Regions from separate parts of the Lelliottia sp. RD5 genome, predicted to be linked through region 2. Evidence: predicted binding sites of a transcription regulator. Region 2 holds the regulator's gene; the other holds the start of a gene.
The links. The regulator CRP, encoded in region 2, controls carbon source genes, mostly activating them, when cyclic AMP is high. The targets are predictions, from matches to a motif close to ATGTGANNNNNNTCACAT.
Positions count from the first base shown of each region.

Region 1: the regulator CRP is predicted to act here: its motif matches at 1,851-1,868, upstream of deoC (deoxyribose-phosphate aldolase).

Region 1 is NZ_JBVYHQ010000006.1:37,914-42,923, reverse strand. It holds gene deoA (thymidine phosphorylase) at 1-882, opposite strand, end outside; gene deoC (deoxyribose-phosphate aldolase) at 940-1,719, opposite strand; gene AC0LWE_RS17375 (YjjI family glycine radical enzyme) at 1,982-3,529, shown strand; gene AC0LWE_RS17370 (YjjW family glycine radical enzyme activase) at 3,504-4,364, shown strand; gene AC0LWE_RS17365 (TatD family hydrolase) at 4,359-5,010, opposite strand, start outside.
Region 2 is NZ_JBVYHQ010000012.1:22,494-27,503, reverse strand. It holds gene pabA (aminodeoxychorismate synthase component 2) at 1-154, shown strand, start outside; gene argD (bifunctional acetylornithine/succinyldiaminopimelate transaminase) at 241-1,461, shown strand; gene AC0LWE_RS21630 (YccS/YhfK family putative transporter) at 1,458-3,545, opposite strand; gene crp (cAMP-activated global transcriptional regulator CRP) at 3,603-4,235, opposite strand; gene AC0LWE_RS21620 (OsmC family protein) at 4,545-4,949, shown strand; gene AC0LWE_RS21615 (phosphoribulokinase) at 4,996-5,010, opposite strand, start outside.

The sequences.
Region 1 (5,010 bases), on a different contig from region 2:
GGTGTCGTCTTTGGCCAGCTTGCCGGAAATCAGCATTTCAACGCACAGCGCCATGGTGACGTCGAACAGACGCGGGTTACGGTATTCGCCCGTCAGGAACTGCACCGCCTCGCGGACTTCAACCGCGTTACCGGCGCTCGAGGCCAGCACCTGATTCATGTCCGTCAGCAATGCCGTGGTGCGCACACCCGCGCCGTTGGAAACGCCAACGATCGCTTCAGCCAGTGCCGCAGAGAGCTCAAATGTCGGCATAAATGCACCGCTGCCCACTTTCACGTCCATCACCAGCGCATCCAGCCCTTCGGCCAGTTTTTTGGCCAGGATAGAAGCCGTGATCAGCGGGATGGAATCAACCGTCGCGGTGATGTCGCGGGTCGCGTAAAAACGCTTATCCGCCGGAGCCAGAGAGCTGGTCTGGCCGATAATCGCCACACCAACGTCTTTAATAATTTCGCGAAAACGCGTGTCGTTCGGAAAGATATCGAAACCCGGAATGGCTTCCAGTTTGTCGAGCGTACCGCCCGTGTGACCCAGGCCGCGCCCGGAGATCATTGGGATGTAGCCGCCGCATGCGGCGATCATTGGGCCAAGCATCAGAGAGGTGACATCCCCTACGCCGCCCGTGGAGTGCTTGTCCACGATCGGGCCGTTAAGATTGAGGCTTTTCCAGTCCAGAACGCTACCTGAATCCCGCATCGCCATGGTCAGCGATACACGTTCCGGCATCGACATATCGTGGAAAAAGATGGTCATCGCCAGGGCAGCAATTTGCCCTTCAGAGATGGTGTTGTCGCGAATACCGTTAATAAAGAAACGGATTTCTTCGTCGCTTAATGCATGACCATCACGTTTTTTACGAATAATTTCTTGTGCGAGAAACAAAGTAGCCCCCAGGAATCAGGTTAAATGCGGCGAAACACTATCGCCGCAGGAGTAATATTAGTAGCCGCTTGCGCTCTTACCGTCGCCGTGACCCAGCGTTTTCAACAGGCTAGCCAGCAGGCTGGAAGCGCCAAAACGATAGTGGCGTGAATCGGCCCAGTCTGCGCCGAACAGATCGTCAGCGATCGCCAGGAACTGCTGCGCGTCTTCGGCAGTGCGAACGCCGCCCGCAGGTTTAAAGCCAACGGTTTTAGACACGCCCATATCGCGAATCACTTCCATCATGATGCGTGCGCTTTCTGGCGTGGCGTTGACCGGTACTTTACCGGTGGACGTTTTGATGAAATCTGCACCGGCTTTGATAGAGATTTCAGACGCTTTACGAATCAACGCTTCTTCTTTCAGTTCACCGGTTTCGATGATCACTTTCAGCAGAACGTTTGCCGCCGCACAGGCGTCTTTACAGGCTTTCACCAGATCAAAACCGACCTGCTCGTTACCTGCGATCAGCGCACGGTAAGGGAACACCACGTCAACTTCATCCGCACCGTAAGCAATCGCTGCGCGTGTTTCTGCCAGCGCGATATCGATATCGTCATTGCCATGTGGGAAGTTGGTTACGGTCGCGATGCGCACTTCAGGCGTGCCCTGCGCGTTCAGCGTTTTACGCGCAATGGGGATAAAACGTGGGTAAATGCAGACAGCGGCGGTATTGCCCACTGGCGTTTTCGCCTGATGACACAGCGCGATCACTTTCTCATTCGTGTCGTCATCGTTCAGGGTAGTCAGGTCCATCAGTTTCAACGCGCGCAGGCTGCTTGCGGTTAAATCAGTCATAACAATCTCCAACGGCATCGCCGTATAATTTTTCACCTTGCGGGTATGTGAGTATTCTAACATTCACCCGCACTCACACTTCGACATTCATCACAGTTAATGAAAACTGCATACAAATTTGCATTACTGTAATGAGATCTACTTCAAATTTCAGTCCTGAATCTGCTGACTAAAGCAGCAATCACCCGCTTCTGATCAATAGCTTCAGCGTAATGACTTCCTACAATCGGCCCATCATCCGCAGAATAATAAGGAAGCGACTATGTCCACCTCCGGTCTCGATGCTATGCAACAACGTTGCCAGCAAATTGTGACAAGCCCGGTACTGACGCCTGAGCAAAAACGCCATTTTCTGGCGCTGGAAGCGGAAAACAATCTGCCCTATCCCGGTCTGCCACCCGCGGCGCGTTCAGCGCTGGATGACGGGTTTATCTGCGACATGTTTGAAGGCCATGCGCCTTTCAAACCGCGCTACGTTCTGCCTGATTACGCCAAATTTCTGGCGAACGGGTCAGAATGGCTGGAGCTCGAAGGCGCAAAGGATCTTGATGACGCGCTTTCGCTGCTAACCATTCTTTATCACCATGTTCCTTCCGTCACATCGATGCCGGTGTTTCTGGGCCATCTCGATGCACTGCTACAACCTTATGTTAGAATTCTAACACAAGAAGAAATCGAAAGCAGAATAAAACGCTTCTGGCGTTACCTGGACAGAACGCTGCCTGACGCCTTTATGCATGCCAATATCGGTCCGGAAGATTCGCCTGTGGCACGCGCCATTTTACGCACAGATGCAGACCTGAAGCAGGTTGCACCGAATCTTACCTTTATTTATGATCCGAAAATTACGCCCGACGATCTGCTACTTGAAGTCGCGAAAAATATTTGTGAGTGCAGTAAACCGCATATTTCTAATGGTCCGATGAATGATAGAATTTTCACAAAAGGTCGTTTTGGCGTCGTGAGTTGCTACAACTCGCTGCCGTTGGCCGGCGGTGGCAGCACCCTGGTACGTCTGAATCTGAAAGCCATCGCCGAGCACAGCGAGTCCACAGAGGATTTCTTCGACCGCACGCTGCCGCATTACTGCCAGCAGCAGATCGCCATCATCGATGCCCGCTGTGATTTCCTGTATCAGCAATCCGGCTTCTTTGAGAATAGCTTCCTGGTGAAAGAGGGGCTGATTGATGCCGATCGTTTTGTGCCGATGTTTGGCATGTACAGTCTGGCAGAAGCGGTAAATGTGCTGTGCGAGAAATCGGGCCACCCTGGCCGTTACGGGAAAGATGAGCAAGCCAATGCGCTGGGCTATCGCATCAGCGAACAGCTTGCCCACTTTGTCGAGAATACGCCGGTAAAACATGGCTGGAAGCAGCGCGCCATGCTGCACGCCCAGTCTGGCATCAGCTCTGATTCCGGCACCACGCCGGGGGCACGATTGCCGTACGGCGATGAGCCCGATCCGATCAGCCATTTGCTCGCCGTCGCGCCGCATCATAAACACTATCCTTCCGGGATCAGCGATATTTTGACGCTGGACGAAACCATCAAACGTAACCCGCAGGCGGTTGTTCAGCTGTGTCTCGGCGCGTTTAATGCCGGAATGCGCGAGTTCACCGCTAACGTTGCCGGAAACGATCTGGTGCGCGTCACGGGCTATATGGTGCGTCTGTCGGATCTGGAAAAATATCGCGCCGAAGGTTCACGCACCAATACCACCTGGCTTGGCGAAGAGGCCGCGCGCAATACCCGTATCCTTGAACGTCAGCCACGCGTGATAAGCCATGAACAGCAGATGCGCTTTAGTTAGTCAGGTTATTCCCTTCTCCTGCGTGGATGGGCCGGGCAGCCGCCTGGCTCTGTTCCTGCAGGGCTGCAACCTGCGCTGCAAAACCTGCCACAACCCGTGGACGATAGGCCGCTGCAATGACTGCGGTGACTGCGTCCTCCATTGCCCGCACGATGCGCTGAACATTCAGGCCGGACGGGTCTGGTGGCAGGAGAGCGACTGCCAGAAATGTGATACCTGTTTACACGTGTGTCCGCAGCAGGCCACGCCCATGGCGCAGCGCTTAAGCGTTGAGGACGTGATGGGGCAAATCCGTAAAGTCGCGCCCTTTATCGAAGGGATCACCGTCAGCGGCGGGGAAGCGACGACTCAACTGCCGTTTTTGGTGGCGCTGTTTAGCGCCGTCAAAGCCGACGCCTCGCTGAAGCATCTCACCTGTCTGGTCGACAGCAACGGTTTGCTGAGTGAAACCGGCTGGCAAAAACTGCTTCCGGTTTTTGATGGCGCGATGCTGGATCTGAAAGCCTGGAACAATGAGCATCATCGTTTTCTGACCGGGCGCGAGAATCCGCAGATCAAACACAGCCTCCGCTGGCTGGCTCAACACCAGCGATTAACCGAGCTACGTCTGCTGGTAATCCCCGATCGTTGTGATTATCTGGAACATCTGGGTGCTTTGACGGCCTTTATCCGATCGCTGGGTTCTGTCCCGGTGCGAATCAACGCGTTTCATGCACACGGCGTGTATGGCGAAGCGGCATCGTGGCGTAGCGCCACGGCGGACGATGTGGAACCGCTGGCGCTGGCATTAGAAAAGCATCGGATCACGGTGATCCGCCCAGCGCTCTATTTATAGAGTGATCCCAAAGAGATCGTGAGTATTGCGTAACAGCGCATCAGCGATAACGTCTGCTGGCTCGTTGCGGAGATCGCATAATGTCGTAAAGACGCGCGCGGCCTGCTCCGGACGGTTAGGTTCTCCCTGAAAACCATTGAGGGGCATATCCGGCGCGTCAGTTTCCAGAAGCAACGATGAAAGCGGCAGTTGCGTCATCACATCACGGGTTTTACTGGCACGCGGGTAGGTGATCGTCCCGCCCACACCGATTTTATAACCCAGTGCAATAAAACGCTGTGCCTGCTGAAGGCTTCCGGCGAACCCATGCACCACGCCGGTTCGCGGGAGATCGTGGCGTTTGAGGTGCATCGCCAGCTTATCGTGGGTGCGCCGCGAATGCAGAATCACCGGTAAATCATGCCGTTTGGCCAGTTTCAGCTGGGCATCCAGGATCGTCTGCTGGCGTTCAAACTGCGGATCGTCACGGTACAGATCCAGGCCGATCTCCCCTATCGCCACCAGTTTCTCGCTCCCGGATCGCAGTTTGTCGTCAAGCACATCAATATGTGCGTCCAGATGCTTTTCGATCACAATCGGATGCAGACCCAACGCGGCGTACAGCGCCGTGTGCATTCTGGCCAGATCGAGTACCCGATCGAAATGT
Region 2 (5,010 bases):
GCCCGATTGCTTTGAGGTGACAGCCTGGAGCGACACTCAGGAGATCATGGGCATTCGTCATCGCGAATGGGATCTCGAAGGCGTGCAGTTCCATCCGGAAAGCATCCTGAGCGAACAGGGGCATCAACTGCTGGCTAATTTCCTCCATCGTTGATTGGTTATTGCTTTGTTGTGATTTTTTATGCATATTTTGTGATTATATTTTCACGGTTAATGTGACATAAAATGGATGGGCATGACATGGCAACTGAACAATCTGCAATTACGCGCGCAACTTTCGATGAAGTGATCCTGCCGATTTATGCACCGGCTGAGTTTATCCCGGTAAAAGGGAAAGGCAGTCGCGTGTGGGATCAGCAGGGCAAAGAGTACGTTGATTTCGCGGGTGGTATTGCAGTGACGGCGCTGGGGCATTGCCATCCTGCTCTGGTCGAGGCGTTAAAAACGCAGGGCGAAACCCTGTGGCATACCAGCAACGTATTCACCAATGAACCCGCGCTGCGTCTGGGGCGCAAAATCATCGACGCCACGTTTGCCGAGCGCGTTCTTTTCATGAACTCAGGCACCGAAGCTAACGAAACCGCGTTCAAGCTGGCGCGTTATTACGCCTCAACGCGTCACAGCCCGTACAAATCCAAAATTATTGCCTTCCATAACGCCTTCCACGGGCGGTCGCTGTTTACGGTTTCCGTCGGCGGACAGCCGAAGTATTCCGATGGTTTTGGCCCAAAACCTGCCGATATCGTTCATGTGCCGTTTAACGATCTTCACGCCGTAAAAGCGGTGATGGACGATCACACCTGCGCGATTGTGGTTGAGCCGATTCAGGGTGAAGGCGGTGTAATGGCGGCGACGCCAGAGTTCCTGAAAGGCCTGCGTGAACTGTGCGACGAACATCAGGCGCTGCTGGTGTTTGATGAAGTGCAGAGCGGTATGGGGCGTACCGGCTCCCTGTTTGCCTACATGCATTACGGCGTGACGCCGGACATTCTGACAAGCGCCAAAGCGCTCGGGGGCGGCTTCCCGGTCAGTGCTGTGCTGACAACCCAGGAGATCGCGTCGGCATTCCACGTGGGATCTCACGGGTCGACCTACGGCGGGAATCCGCTGGCTTGTGCTATCGCGGGTGCGGCGTTTGATATTATCAACACGCCAGACGTGCTGAACGGTGTGAGTATGAAACGCGAACAGTTTGTGAAACATCTTCAGCAGATTGATGCCCAGTACGATGTGTTCAGCGATATTCGTGGAATGGGGCTGCTGGTTGGCGCAGAACTGAAGCCACAATACCAGGGCCGCGCGCGTGATTTCCTCCATGCTGCCGCGCACGAAGGGGTGATGGTGCTGAATGCTGGACCGGACGTGATGCGCTTTGCACCGTCGCTGGTGGTTGAAGCACAGGATATCGACGACGGTATGGCGCGCTTTGCCGCGGCGGTAGGGAAAATCGTTAAGGGTTAATGGGATTCGCGCCGCAGCAGGCGCGTTAACCAAATTCCATGATGCGGGCGTTGTCGCCAGGCGACCGATGAAATGGTATGCATGGTGTTCAGATGCCCGAGTATGCGCTGCAAGTGCTGTTCCAGCGTGCTCATCGGACCGTAGGTGAGCGTTTCTGGTCCTTCAAGAATATTCATATCCCCTGATTCACCCGGCGCGTCATATTCCAGGCGCTGCTGACACCGCTGCAACGCAATTTCACACGACTGCAAATAACGCTGCGCCAAATCCGGCGTCAGCATCGTATGCTCGCGCGCCAGCGTAGTCATCGCGTTGATATGCTCGACAATGAATTGGCTGTGGGTGACCCACAGTTTCATATCGGCCAGATAGTGCGAATTAAAGCCCGGCTCTTGCATGGCCTGATTCAGCGAGTTAAACAGCGCGTTATGAGCCTGATTGACCTTCATACGTTGGTACGCCAGCGGCGACGGCTGCGGATCGGCACTGAGAATCAGGCGAATAGCCTGCTGGTCGGCCTCGAGCGCATCATGCGCATTCTGGCGCAACAGGCCGCTTTGCCACTGTGGCCACAGCCAGACCATACCGCCAAACGCAATCAGACAGCCAATCAGCGTATCCACCAGTCGGGCGACAATAAACTGTTCGCCATTCAGGGTAAGCAGTTGCAGGGTATACACCGCGGTGACCGTAAAGCCGACCATCGCCCAGCCGTAGTTTTTACGGATAAACAGATAGCTGACCAGCGTGATAAGCAGCATGCCCGCCAGGGTGTAACCGTCCGGGACGTGGAAGTGCAGCGTGACGCCCGCAATCACCAGACCGGCAAGGGTTCCGCCCGCCCGGTGCAGGATCCGCACCCGCGTCGCGCCATAGCCGTTCTGCGTCACGAACAGCACGGTCATTAAAATCCAGTAGGGCTTGGGTAAATGCAGCGCCACGCCCATCAGGCTGGCGATACTGAGCATCACGCTAATGCGCGCCGCATTACGCAAAGCAGGGGATTTAAATGACAGATAGCTTTTGAGCGCCGGCAGCAGCGGCAAACGTTTCTGCTTATCCGCCATCAGATCACGGGAATAGAGCGGACGCTGGGTGCGCAGCACGCGTGCGATACGGCTGAAGTGCCAGGCGCAGAACTGTCCGACCGGATTATCGGGATGCTGACGGGCAATTTTCTCCAGCGCGCCCAACTGTTTATCCATGGTAAAGCGCGTGGGGTAGCGGTGATAGAGAATATCGTCAGCCAGCACGCGCAGTCGCGCCGCGACCGTCTGGGCATTCCAGCGGATCACCGCTTCGGCGTGACTGCGCTCCACCAGCTTTTGCACTTCCTGTGGATGATGCAGGCTGACGGAAATATGTTCCTGTAAATCCAGCCCTACCTGAAACGTGCGCAGCAGCCGTTTGTATTCATGGTTTTTATTGGCCGCCAGCATGTGTAGCTGCTGATAACACTGGCTGATTAAATCGACCACTTTTTGCTGACGCGTCAGTAACGGCGGCAGCGCCTTTTCCGGATCGGTATGCTGCGTCAGCAGGGTGTATTTTGCTTCGCAGTAATCAGCGAGCTGAACGTAGAGCAGGCTTAAGGATTCGCGCAACGGCTGCTCGCGCCACATCCAGAACCAGAACCAGTTGAATAATCCGTACCACAGCGTGCCAAACGCGTAGATCAGCAGCGGTTCCCAGACGGGCATATTCCCGGCGAGGCTGAGCGTAAAGATCGATGCAATCAGTGAGGCGGGAAGCAAGCGGGCATGCAGAGAACTGATTTCCGCCGTCACGCCGAGCGTGAGTGCCAGTACGGTCAAAATCAACGGCAGGGGGATATCGCGCGCCAGTAATAGCTGTACCGCGAGACTGCATCCGGCAAACAGCGAGCCGCCAATAATCAGGCGCTTGAAAAAGCGTTTATGCGGGGTATCGAGACCGGCAATATTACAGCAGGCAGGAACGAGGGAAAAAAGCAGACCGTGTTGCAGATGACCCAGAATCAAACCGACGGCCACGGGGAGACATAACACCAGCGTTTGCCGAAGTGCGTAGTTAACTTCCGGGTGATAGATCAGCCTGCGCCACATAGATGCCAGAGACAAAAACGGCGTGACACCTTGCGATGGCACGCCGTTCGACCGGAATTAACGCGTTCCGTAAACCACGATGGTTTTACCGTGGGCGGAGATCAGGTTCTGATCTTCCAGCATTTTCAGGATACGGCCAACGGTTTCACGGGAGCAACCCACGATCTGACCAATTTCCTGACGGGTAATTTTAATTTGCATGCCGTCAGGGTGGGTCATAGCGTCAGGCTGTTTCGCCAGGTTCAACAGCGTTTGCGCGATGCGACCCGTTACATCCAGGAAGGCGAGGTTACCCACTTTCTCGGAGGTGATTTGCAGACGGCGAGCCATCTGCGAAGACAGGCGCAACAGAATATCCGGGTTAACCTGAATCAACTGACGGAATTTTTTGTAGGAGATTTCAGCCACTTCACAGGCTGATTTTGCACGTACCCAGGCGCTACGTTCCTGGCCTTCTTCAAACAGGCCCAGTTCGCCGATGAAATCGCCCTGGTTCAGATAAGAAAGGATCATCTCTTTTCCTTCTTCATCTTTAATAAGCACTGCCACCGAGCCTTTGACGATGTAATACAACGTTTCCGCTTTTTCACCCTGGTGAATCAGCGTGCTCTTCGATGGGTACTTATGAATATGGCAATGAGACAAGAACCATTCGAGAGTCGGGTCTGTTTGCGGTTTGCCAAGCACCATGCGCTGTTATCCTCTGTTATAAGCTGTCACCAGAGTCATAAATCGCATCCTGACTCTGGGGTTGCAATCGAATTCTTCCCCGTACCTGGGAACTAGGCTGTCATAAGTGTTTGCAGCCTGTAATGTTTGATGTCCTCTGCATACATGTGTAACGTCAATGTATTACTGTAGCATCCAGAGTGTTTTAGCATAGCTTTTGCCGCGTGTCTCCTGGTGTCTCGCTTCAGCATGACGCAGGTCGTCTTCCGTTGCGAGAATTGTAACGCGCGGGTAATCTGTCCGGAAAAATGCAACGTCGGAGTGAATAAAATGCAAGCGCGTGTGAAATGGGTTGAAGGTTTAACGTTCCTCGGCGAATCCGCTTCAGGACACCAGATTTTGATGGATGGTAACTCCGGCGATAAAGCGCCAAGCCCGATGGAAGTGGTGCTGATGGCGGCGGGCGGATGCAGCGCCATTGACGTCGTCTCGATTCTGCAAAAAGGGCGTCATGACGTCACCGATTGTGAAGTGAAGCTGACATCTGAGCGTCGCGAAGAAGCACCGCGTCTGTTTACGCATATCAATCTGCACTTCATTGTGACTGGCAAAGCGTTGAAAGATGCCGCGGTTTCCCGTGCGGTGGATCTTTCTGCGGAGAAGTACTGCTCGGTGGCGTTGATGCTGGAGAAAGCGGTGAAAATCACTCACTCCTACGAGGTGATCGACGCGTAAGCGTTGACGAGATTCAGACCCTCTCCCACAAGGAGAGGGAAAAGGATCATTCGATCTTTTT